3 regions of the Leclercia sp. LSNIH3 genome follow, and region 3 is predicted to be linked to each of the others. Evidence: riboswitches for the same ligand, from Rfam matches in the RefSeq annotation. Region 3 holds a riboswitch; each other region holds the start of a gene.
What was found. Region 3 has a riboswitch for thiamine pyrophosphate ahead of thiC (phosphomethylpyrimidine synthase ThiC). Riboswitches for the same ligand answer to the same signal wherever they lie in the genome.
Positions count from the first base shown of each region.

Region 1: it holds a riboswitch for thiamine pyrophosphate, as region 3 does, so the genes downstream of both, thiM (hydroxyethylthiazole kinase) here and thiC (phosphomethylpyrimidine synthase ThiC) in region 3, are expected to answer to the same signal.
Region 2: it holds a riboswitch for thiamine pyrophosphate, as region 3 does, so the genes downstream of both, thiB (thiamine ABC transporter substrate binding subunit) here and thiC (phosphomethylpyrimidine synthase ThiC) in region 3, are expected to answer to the same signal.

Region 1 is NZ_CP026387.1:4,050,332-4,053,605, forward strand. Features, by position in the region: gene C3F35_RS19590 (diaminobutyrate--2-oxoglutarate transaminase) at 1-700, opposite strand, end outside; gene C3F35_RS19595 (hypothetical protein) at 927-1,403, opposite strand; TPP riboswitch at 1,682-1,778, shown strand; gene thiM (hydroxyethylthiazole kinase) at 1,814-2,584, shown strand; gene thiD (bifunctional hydroxymethylpyrimidine kinase/phosphomethylpyrimidine kinase) at 2,581-3,274, shown strand, end outside.
Region 2 is NZ_CP026387.1:1,678,191-1,681,464, reverse strand. Features, by position in the region: gene thiP (thiamine/thiamine pyrophosphate ABC transporter permease ThiP) at 1-466, opposite strand, end outside; gene thiB (thiamine ABC transporter substrate binding subunit) at 442-1,392, opposite strand; TPP riboswitch at 1,460-1,559, opposite strand; gene sgrR (HTH-type transcriptional regulator SgrR) at 1,596-3,251, opposite strand.
Region 3 is NZ_CP026387.1:2,189,699-2,192,972, reverse strand. Features, by position in the region: gene thiC (phosphomethylpyrimidine synthase ThiC) at 1-1,095, opposite strand, end outside; TPP riboswitch at 1,173-1,281, opposite strand; gene C3F35_RS10600 (Rsd/AlgQ family anti-sigma factor) at 1,335-1,832, opposite strand; gene nudC (NAD(+) diphosphatase) at 1,928-2,701, shown strand; gene hemE (uroporphyrinogen decarboxylase) at 2,742-3,274, shown strand, end outside.

The DNA of each region.
Region 1 (3,274 bases), 1.9 Mb from region 3:
CGGCTTCCAGAATCACGGCAGCCGGTTTACGCACGCCGCTCTCGACGTCGTTGATCAGGTTTTCGAAGTAGTAGGTCAGGGCTTTCACGCCCGCTTCGCCGCCGATACCCAGCGGGCAGCGGTACTGGTGCGGATATGGCATGAACTGCACTTCTGGCATCATGCCGTCAACGGCTTCTTTCGGCGACAGGTTGCCGGTCACGGACAGTGCGCCGTGAGTCATGCCGTGATAAGCACCGGAGAAGCTGATAATGCCGCTACGGCCAGTGACTTTTTTCGCCAGCTTCAGTGCGGCTTCAACGGCGTCTGCGCCGGATGGGCCGGTAAACTGCAGGCAGTACTCTTTACCCTGACCTGGCAGCATAGAGAGCAGGTATTCTGAGAACGCGTCTTTCAACGGCGTGGTCAGATCCAGGGTATGTAACGGCAAGCCGCTGGTAATGACACTTTGGATGCTTTTCAGCACATCAGGATGGTTATGACCCAGCGCCAGCGTTCCCGCTCCGGCCAGGCAATCAAGATACTCTTTGTTATCCGCATCGGTGATCCACACCCCATTCGCCTTAGTAATGGCTAAAGGAAGCTTGCGCGGATAACTCCTGACATTGGATTCCATGTCGGCCTGACGGGCCAGATAGGTTTCGTTGGTTTTGAAAGAAGAGGCATTCAAAGTATCAATACGGACTTTATCCGTCATCATATCACTCCTACAACCGCAGCTCAGCACGTGGCCACGATTGAATAATTAATTAAGAAAATGAGAAGGGCATCAAAAATCGCGGCCAATATAGAGCCTTTTTGCGCAAGGCTCAATGGTTAATTGTTTATCGTTTTGTTACGCGCGTTGAATCAACGCGCGTAAGCCGTAACCCCGCATGGCGACTGATGTTTCCTGGGGGGCACGCCGGGGAAAAAAGTGGGGTATTTTAGAATGCTTTAGGACTACTTTGGACAACGTTCAGAATTCCATGATCGCGACCATGGGTTCTATTCCATGACGCATCGGTGACGCCGTCCTCATCGAGGGTAATCGACAGGATATAACCGGCACCGCGAATTTCGTAGAAGTTAGCATTTAAACGCTTCACGCTGGCTTTTTTGCCGTTGATGGTGGCCTGGGTAAAACCATTATTGATGGTGGCTTTGATGCCATTGGCGCTAAAAGAGGCTTCCCGCAACGGGTCGGCAACATGAGCCGCCTGCGCATGTTGTACGGCATTATGGGCATTCTCTAAAGCCTGTTTTTCAGCGGCGGCATTGATTGCGGCCTGACGGTTCTGGTCTGCGATATAGCACGCATCCCGGCTGACGCCTTTTGCTTCACACTGCGCTAACCGCTGCTCTTCAGAGACGCAACCCGCAAGAAGCGCAGCGACCATACCCACCAACAAAATCTTTTTCATACATTAACCTTTAGTAAAATAAGGAAATATTCCTTGCCTAATCATTAAGTTAGCCATTTTTCTGTGCGTAGCCATGCTTATGTCGTTTCTATAAAAGAAACTATATGTGGCGGAGGATGACTATCGCGGAACATGAAGTTTTGCTAGTTGATAGAGATCACATTTAGCACGAATAGCTAAAAAGATGAGAGCAATCCTGGTGAAGACAAGGAGCACCTGAATGGCTCTTGCTATTGGCAGACGCATCCTCTACGCTGCCATCGTTATATTTTATTATGTAATTTGACTCGGGGTGCCCTTCTTTGTGAAGGCTGAGAAATACCCGTACCACCTGATCTGGATAATGCCAGCGTAGGGAAGTCAGATGCCCTCCGGGCTATCGCTTCTTCGCGCAAGGCAGGAGCGATACCATGCAGCCTGACCTGCTCAATTTACACGCCTTACACCATTTCCGAACCCGCTCTCCGCTGACCCACTGCATGACCAATGACGTGGTGCAGACCTTTACCGCCAACGTGTTATTGGCTCTCGGTGCCTCACCGGCGATGGTGATTGAAGCCGAAGAGGCCGAACAGTTTTCCGCGATTGCCGATGCGCTGCTGATCAACGTGGGTACCCTGACCGCACCGCGTGCCCAGGCGATGCGCCGGGCGATTGAAAGTGCAGTGGCGGCAGGCAAGCCCTGGACGCTCGATCCGGTGGCCGTTGGCGCGCTGACGTACCGGACCCGTTTTTGCCAGCAAATCCTCGCCCTGAAACCGGCCGCCATTCGCGGCAATGCCTCTGAAATCCTCGCCCTCGCCGGGATGAGCGCAGGCGGGCGTGGGGTGGATACCACTGATACGGCCGCCAGTGCCTTGCCAGCAGCCCAGGCGCTGGCGCGGCAAACCAACGCGATTGTGGCGGTGACCGGCGAGGTCGATTACGTGACCGACGGGCTGCGTACCCAGACCCTCACTGGCGGCGATCTGCTGATGACCCGGGTGGTGGGGACCGGCTGCGCCTTGTCAGCGGTGGTGGCGGCCAGCTGTTCACTGCCGGGCGACCGGCTGGATAACATCGCCGCCGCCTGTGGCTGGATGAAACGGGCCGGTACGCTTGCTGCCGCGCACAGCAAAGGGCCGGGCAGTTTTGCCCCGGCTTTTCTTGATGCCCTGTGGGAACTGGGAGCGCAACGATGAAACGGATTAATGCGCTCACTATTGCCGGCACTGACCCAAGCGGCGGCGCCGGGATCCAGGCCGACCTGAAAACTTTCTCGGCGCTCGGGGCCTATGGTTGCTCGGTGATCACCGCCCTGGTGGCACAGAACACCCGTGGGGTGCAGTCGGTCTATCGTATCGAACCTGATTTCGTGGCGGCACAGCTGGAGTCGGTGTTCTGCGATGTGCGCATCGACACCACCAAGATCGGCATGCTGGCCGAAACGGATATCGTCGAGGCCGTAGCAGAGCAGCTGCTGCGACATCAGGTAAAAAACGTGGTGCTGGACACGGTGATGCTGGCGAAAAGCGGCGATCCGCTGCTGTCTCCCTCCGCCGTTGACACGCTGCGTAAAAAGTTACTGCCGCAGGTGGCGCTGATCACGCCCAACTTGCCCGAAGCGGCGGCGCTGCTGGATGCGCCTCATGCCCGCAGCGAGCAGGAGATGAAAGCGCAGGGCCAGGCATTGCTGGCGATGGGGTGCGAGGCGGTGCTGATGAAGGGCGGTCATCTGGACGATGCCGAAAGCCCCGACTGGCTGTTTACCCGTGATGGCGCCATGCGCTTTACCGCCCCGCGTGTCAAAACGAAAAATACCCATGGCACGGGCTGTACGCTCTCTGCTGCCCTGGCGGCGCTGCGCCCACGGCACCAAAGCTGGGCAGAGA
Region 2 (3,274 bases), 510 kb from region 3:
GCGTCGCCATTGGCATGTTGAAAAAGACGTGCGCCAGCAGGATGCCCTGCAGGCCATAAGGCGAGAAGGTCCACTCCAGCCCGAGCGCCTGGCAGAGGGCGGCAAGCCAGCCCTGACGTCCATAGACGCTAAGAATGCCAAATATCGCCACCAGCACCGGCAGTATCAGCGTCATGGCGCACAGGCGCAGCAGCACCTGCCGTCCGGGGAAGCGACGGCGGTAGAGGGCGCGGGCAAGAAATATGGCGGGCACGACGGAGAGCAGGGCAGAAAGAAACGCCTGCCAGAAAGAGAAGCGGATGACGTGCCACAGATAGCTATCGTGCAGCAGCGCCGTCACGTCGGTGGCTGGCGCGTTAAACCACAGCGCCAGAAATGCGCCCAGGGCGACAGCGACCATTAAGATGGCGGCTATCAGCCCCGGGAGTAACCAGCCGGCGATCAGCGGCTGACGGCGCGTTGCCATTCACTGACCCAGGCAGCACGTTTCCCGGCCACTTCCTGCGGGGAGTATTCCAGCGCGGTTTGCGGTTTCACCAGCGTGTCGAAACCGGCCGGTAAGGCGACGTCAGTTACCGGGTACATCCAGTTGCCGGTCGGGATCGCATTCTGGAACGACGGCGAGACCATAAATTTCAGGAACTTGCTTGCCAGTTCCGGCTGTTTGCTGGCGGCGGTGCGGGCGGCAACTTCCACCTGCAGGTAGTGGCCTTCAGCAAAATCGGCAGCAGCGTAGTTCTCTTTTTTCTCCGAAATAATGTGATACGCCGGAGAGGTGGTGTAGCTCAGCACCAGGTCGCTTTCCCCTTTCAGGAACAGACCGTAGGCTTCGCTCCAGCCTTTGGTGACGGTGACGGTTTTGGCGGCCAGCTTCTGCCAGGCTTCCGGGGTCTTATCGCCGTACACTTTTTGCATCCACAGCAGCAGACCCAGCCCCGGCGTGCTGGTGCGTGGATCTTCGTAGATCACACGCCATTTCTGATCGCTTTCCACCAGCTCTTTCAGGCTCTTCGGCGGGTTTTTCAGCTTGTTTTTGTCATACACGAAGGCGAAGTAGCCGTAATCGAAAGGCACAAAGGTGTCGTTCTTCCAGCCGCCAGGGATGTTAACCGCATCGGTCGCCACGCCGCTTTTGGCGAACAACCCGGTTTGCGTTGCCGCTTCCAGCAGGTTGTTATCGAGACCCAGCACCACGTCGGCTTTGCTGTTCTTACCTTCCATACGCAGGCGATTCAGCAGCGAGACGCCATCTTCCAGCGCCACGAATTTCAGCTCGCAGTTGCAGTCGGCTTCAAAGGCTTTTTTGACCGCCGGGCCTGGGCCCCAGTCGGCGGCGAAGGAGTCGTAGGTATAGACCGTCAGGACAGGGCTGGCAACGGCAGGCAGCGCCATCAGCGCCAGCAGGGAAAGAACAGTTTTGAACACTTTGCACCTCTGTATTTGAGAGTGGCAAAGGATTTTGAGCGACAGCCTCAAATCCCTTCGCCGGCGTTATCCGGATCAGGTTCGACGGGTATTTTCTCAGCACACGCTTGCACGTAGCACCCCGTTGAGAACGGCGGTATTGTAATGATTTGGTGAATATTACGAAAGTATTATGGTTCCGGTGGGGCAAACCACGCGGATTTAAAGTCAAACCAGCCCAGGGTATTCATGCGTAAGCCGCGCATACTGCGCTGCCCCTGGATCATCAGCCAGTGGTGGATCAGCGGGACAATCGCCTGCTGGGACAGCAACTGCTGGCACCAGGCGGCAAGGTTCATCTCGCCTGCGCGCCACTGGGCGGCGTCCTGCTGCCAGTCGCGGGGAATGCAGTGTTGCAGGAGCGGGACTTCATACAGATGCGAGAACAGCGAGAAGTCGAGCGGCAGGGTGAAATTGACGCTGTTGAGCCAGATGTCGCTCACCGCCTCGCCGCGATGCCACTCCTCATAGCTGACCTCCTGAATATTCAGCGTCACCTGCTCGGCGGCCAGTAGTTCACTCATCATTCTGGCGATCACCCGATGTTCAATATGCTCGCGGTAGAAGGTGAGGGTGAGGCTCTCCAGTCCGGCCGGTTTGTCGCCGCGTCCCGGGCGGGCGTGATGCCAGCGTGGCAGCAGGCCATAGGCCGGGAACCAGTATGACTGATAGACCTCCTCGGCCTTATAGATCAGATTGGCCGGTGAGAGGATCTGGCTTACCCACTGACGCACCTCTGCGCTGGCGCCGCGATGGGAGCGGGCGTCGAACAGAAGATAGTAACAGCCCTCTTCGAGCCGACTTTCCACTGCCTTTTCTCCCTCGGTCGGGCCCTCCAGCGTCAGGCCGACGCTCAGCTCTTCGTTGATATCCGGCAAGACCCAGACGTTCACCTCGTCAATCAGCGCCCGGTAACCAAAGTAGTCATCGAAGGCGCGGATCTTCAACTGGTTATTATTATTACGCGATACGGCATACGGCCCGGTACCCACCGGCAGACTGGCAAAGTTGTGCATCGATTCCCACTCGCGCGGCAGGATCATCGACGGCACATACCCCAACAACCAGGGGAGCCAGCGGTCAGGCTGCGAGAGATGGATATCCAGGGTCCAGGCGGTAGGGGACTCGACCCGGGTAATGTGTGAATAGAGGGGGAGCTCGCGGGCGCGCTGCAAAGTGGCAATGACGTCAGCCATCTCCAGCTCGCGTCCATGGTGAAAATGGATACCCGGCCGCAAGAAAAAGCGCCAGTGCAACGGGGAAAGTTGCTGCCAGTGGTGGGCAATATCGGCTTCGAGTTCCCCATTTTCCTCATTTATGCGCATCAGCCCGCTGAAGATCTGGCGTGCCATATGGGTTTCGGAGCGTCGTAATGCGCTGCCCGGCAACAAGTTTTTCATCGGACGATAATACAGTACCCGCAGGATGTGTCTGCCCTGGCGGAAGCTGCGGCCCAGATGGGAGACCAGCATCTGGCGTACCGCAGCCTTATCACCTACCAGTTGCACCAGCTGATCGATGCGATCCTGCTCCAGCAAATCTTCTGCCCGCTGCTGCTGCAGTGCGAGGCCAGTGTAGAGAAAGGTGAGGCGGGAACGCTTGCCGCGCCCGGCTTCAGCTTCCCAGCTCAGCCAACCCTGTTGCTGCATGGTGTTCAGCAGGGTGCGCATATGGCGGCGCGAACAGCTGAGTAACTCGGCCAGCTCGCTGAGCGTGGTGACCTGAGCCTGGCCGTCACAGCACTGCCACAGGCGAATGAATTGTTGTTGCAGACGACCAGAGGGCATAAAAGGGGAACTCCTGACAAAAA
Region 3 (3,274 bases):
GGACAGGCACCATTTCGCCATGATCGAGCCGCCGCGGGAGACGATGCCGGTCAGACGTTTAGCGGTCATCGGCACGTAGCGCAGCAGCACGCCCGCATGGATGGTGAAGTAGTCAACGCCTTGCTCGGCCTGCTCCAGCAGGGTGTCGCGGAACGCTTCCCAGGTGAGATCTTCCGCGATGCCGTTAACCTTCTCCAGCGCCTGGTAGATGGGCACCGTACCAATCGGCACCGGGCTGTTACGCAGGATCCACTCGCGGGTTTCGTGGATATAGCGGCCGGTGGAGAGGTCCATTACCGTATCCGCGCCCCAACGGGTGGACCAGACCAGCTTCTCTACCTCTTCCTCAATGGAGGACGTCACCGCCGAGTTACCGATATTGGCGTTCACTTTCACCAGGAAGTTACGTCCGATGATCATCGGCTCTGATTCCGGGTGGTTAATGTTGGCGGGGATAATGGCGCGGCCAGCGGCCACTTCGTCACGCACAAATTCCGGGGTGATGTTCTCCGGCAGGCGGGCACCAAAGCCTTCGCCCGGGTGCTGGTGGCGCAGCACTTCGCCACGAATACGCTCGCGGCCCATGTTTTCGCGAATGGCGATAAATTCCATCTCCGGCGTTACGATCCCTTTGCGGGCGTAGTGCAGCTGGGTTACACATTTGCCCGCTCTGGCCCGCTTCGGTGTCAGCAAGCCGGTGAAGCGCAGATCGTCCAGACCGTCGTCGGCCAGGCGCTCGCGGGTGTAAGCCGAGCTTTGCTCGTTCAGGGCTTCGCTGTCGTCACGGGCTTCGATCCACGGCTGGCGGAGCTTCGCCAGACCCTGCTGGACGTTAATAGCGATCGCCGGATCGCCGTACGGGCCGGAGGTATCATAGACCGGTACGGCTTCGTTCTCTTCAAACTGCGGGTTCTCTTTGCTGCCGCCGATTAACGTCGGGCTGAGCTGGATCTCACGCATCGGCACGCGAATATCCTCCTGCGAACCTGTCAGATAGATGCGTTTCGAGTTAGGGAAAGCAGTGCCTTCGAGAGTGTCGATAAAGTGTTGGGCGTGTGCGCGCTGTTCGCGGCGGGTCATTTTAGTGGCAGACATAGCTCGTTCCAGTAAGTTCAGGAAGTGGCTTGTCAGACGACGGATGAAGCAAGAGGAGATCGCCCGTTGGGCGATGCAATAAATTGACTCTTGTTCCCTTCGCAGGTCTTAACCTGATCAGGTTCCGCGGATCCCGAATTAACGGTCTCAGCCCGGCTTTCGCACTGGGCACTCCGACAAGAATAGGCTCCCCTACAACGGGAGCTGTGAATGTAAATTACGCGTTAACGAGAAATAACTCAAGCCGGTCGGGCGACGTTATCTTCGTTGCTCGCTTTCAGATTGTGATCCAGCGCAAGGGCGATCAGGCTGTCTTCCAGCGTAAAGCGTTGCTCCAGCGCCTCGCCGATATCGGAAAGCGCCTGCTGGAATTCCAGATAGTTATCCTGATCGATGGCGTTCTCCAGCGTGGAGTCGTAGTAATCCATGATTTGCTGAGTATTGGCTTCCAGCTGGGGGTAGAGCCTGGTGGCAGCTAACTGCGGACTGTTACCTTCCAGGTCACGGATAATGCGCTCATAAATATTGAAATGCCCGTTAGAGAGGTAATCAACAAGGCTCTGACAAAAATCGTCCAGCGCTTTTTCGTTCAGGCGCATATATGATTCTTTGCCAGGCTTAATGCCAACGAGATTGTAGTAGGCAACAAGCAGATGTTTACGCACGTGCAGCCAGCGATCGACCAGTTTGTTACATCCGCCAACGCGCTCTGTCAGGTTTTCTAGCTGGTTTAGCATGTTTGACTCCGCAAGGTTAAGATTAAAAGCTGCCCACCCAAAATGTAATAGTATTGTTACCAACATGCCTGTGAAGCAAAGGTAGTGCAATAGATATGGATCGTATAATTGAAAAATCGGATCGCGGCTGGTGGTTAGTCAGCCATGAACAAAAATTATGGTTGCCCGGTGGTGAATTACCATATGGCGAGGCCGGAAATTTCGATCTTGCGGGGCAACACGCACTAAATATTGGTGAGTGGAAGGGCGATTCTGTGTGGTTGATCCAACAAAATCGTCGTCACGATATGGGATCGGTGCGCCAGGTGCTCGATCTCGATGTCGGCTTGTTCCAGCTGGCGGGTCGGGCTGTGCAGTTGGCCGAGTTTTATCGTTCGCATAAATTCTGCGGCTACTGTGGCCATACCATGCACCCCAGCAAAACCGAGTGGGCGATGCTCTGCAGCCACTGCCGGGAACGCTATTACCCGCAAATCGCGCCGTGCATTATTGTCGCTATCCGCCGGGATGATTCCATCTTACTGGCGCAACATACCCGCCATCGCAACGGGGTGCATACCGTTCTGGCCGGATTTGTCGAAGTGGGCGAAACCCTGGAACAGGCTGTCGCGCGCGAAGTGATGGAGGAGAGCGGCATTAAGGTGAAGAATCTACGCTATGTCACCTCTCAGCCGTGGCCGTTTCCGCAATCGCTGATGACCGCCTTTATGGCCGAGTACGACAGCGGCGAGATCGTCATCGATCCGAAAGAGCTGCTGGCAGCCGACTGGTATCGCTATGACAACTTACCGCTCCTTCCCCCGGCAGGTACCGTGGCGCGCCGCCTGATAGAAGATACCGTGGCAATGTGTCGGGCTGACGATGTGTGACATGTTACACTGGGGATAAGACGCTTAAGGAACTGCAAAAATGACCGAACTGAAGAACGATCGTTATCTGCGTGCGCTGCTGCGCCAACCCGTTGATATCACCCCGGTATGGATGATGCGCCAGGCGGGCCGCTATTTGCCGGAATACAAAGCCACGCGCGCGCAGGCGGGCGATTTTATGTCGCTGTGCAAAAACGCGGAGTTGGCCTGTGAAGTGACGCTCCAGCCGCTGCGCCGCTATCCGCTGGACGCGGCGATCCTCTTCTCCGACATCCTGACTATCCCGGACGCCATGGGGCTGGGTCTGTACTTTGAAACCGGCGAAGGCCCGCGCTTTAGCTCGCCGATCAAGAGCAAAGCGGACATCGACAACCTGCCGATCCCGGACCCGGAACAAGAGCTGGGTTATGTGATGAATGCGGTGCGCACCATTCGCCGCGAGCTGAAAGGCGAAGTGCCGCTGATCGGTTTCTCCGGCAGCCCGTGGACGCTGGCGACCTACATGGTTGAAGGCGGCAGCAGCAAAGCCTTCACCGTGATCAAGAAGATGATGTATGCCGATCCGTTGGCGCT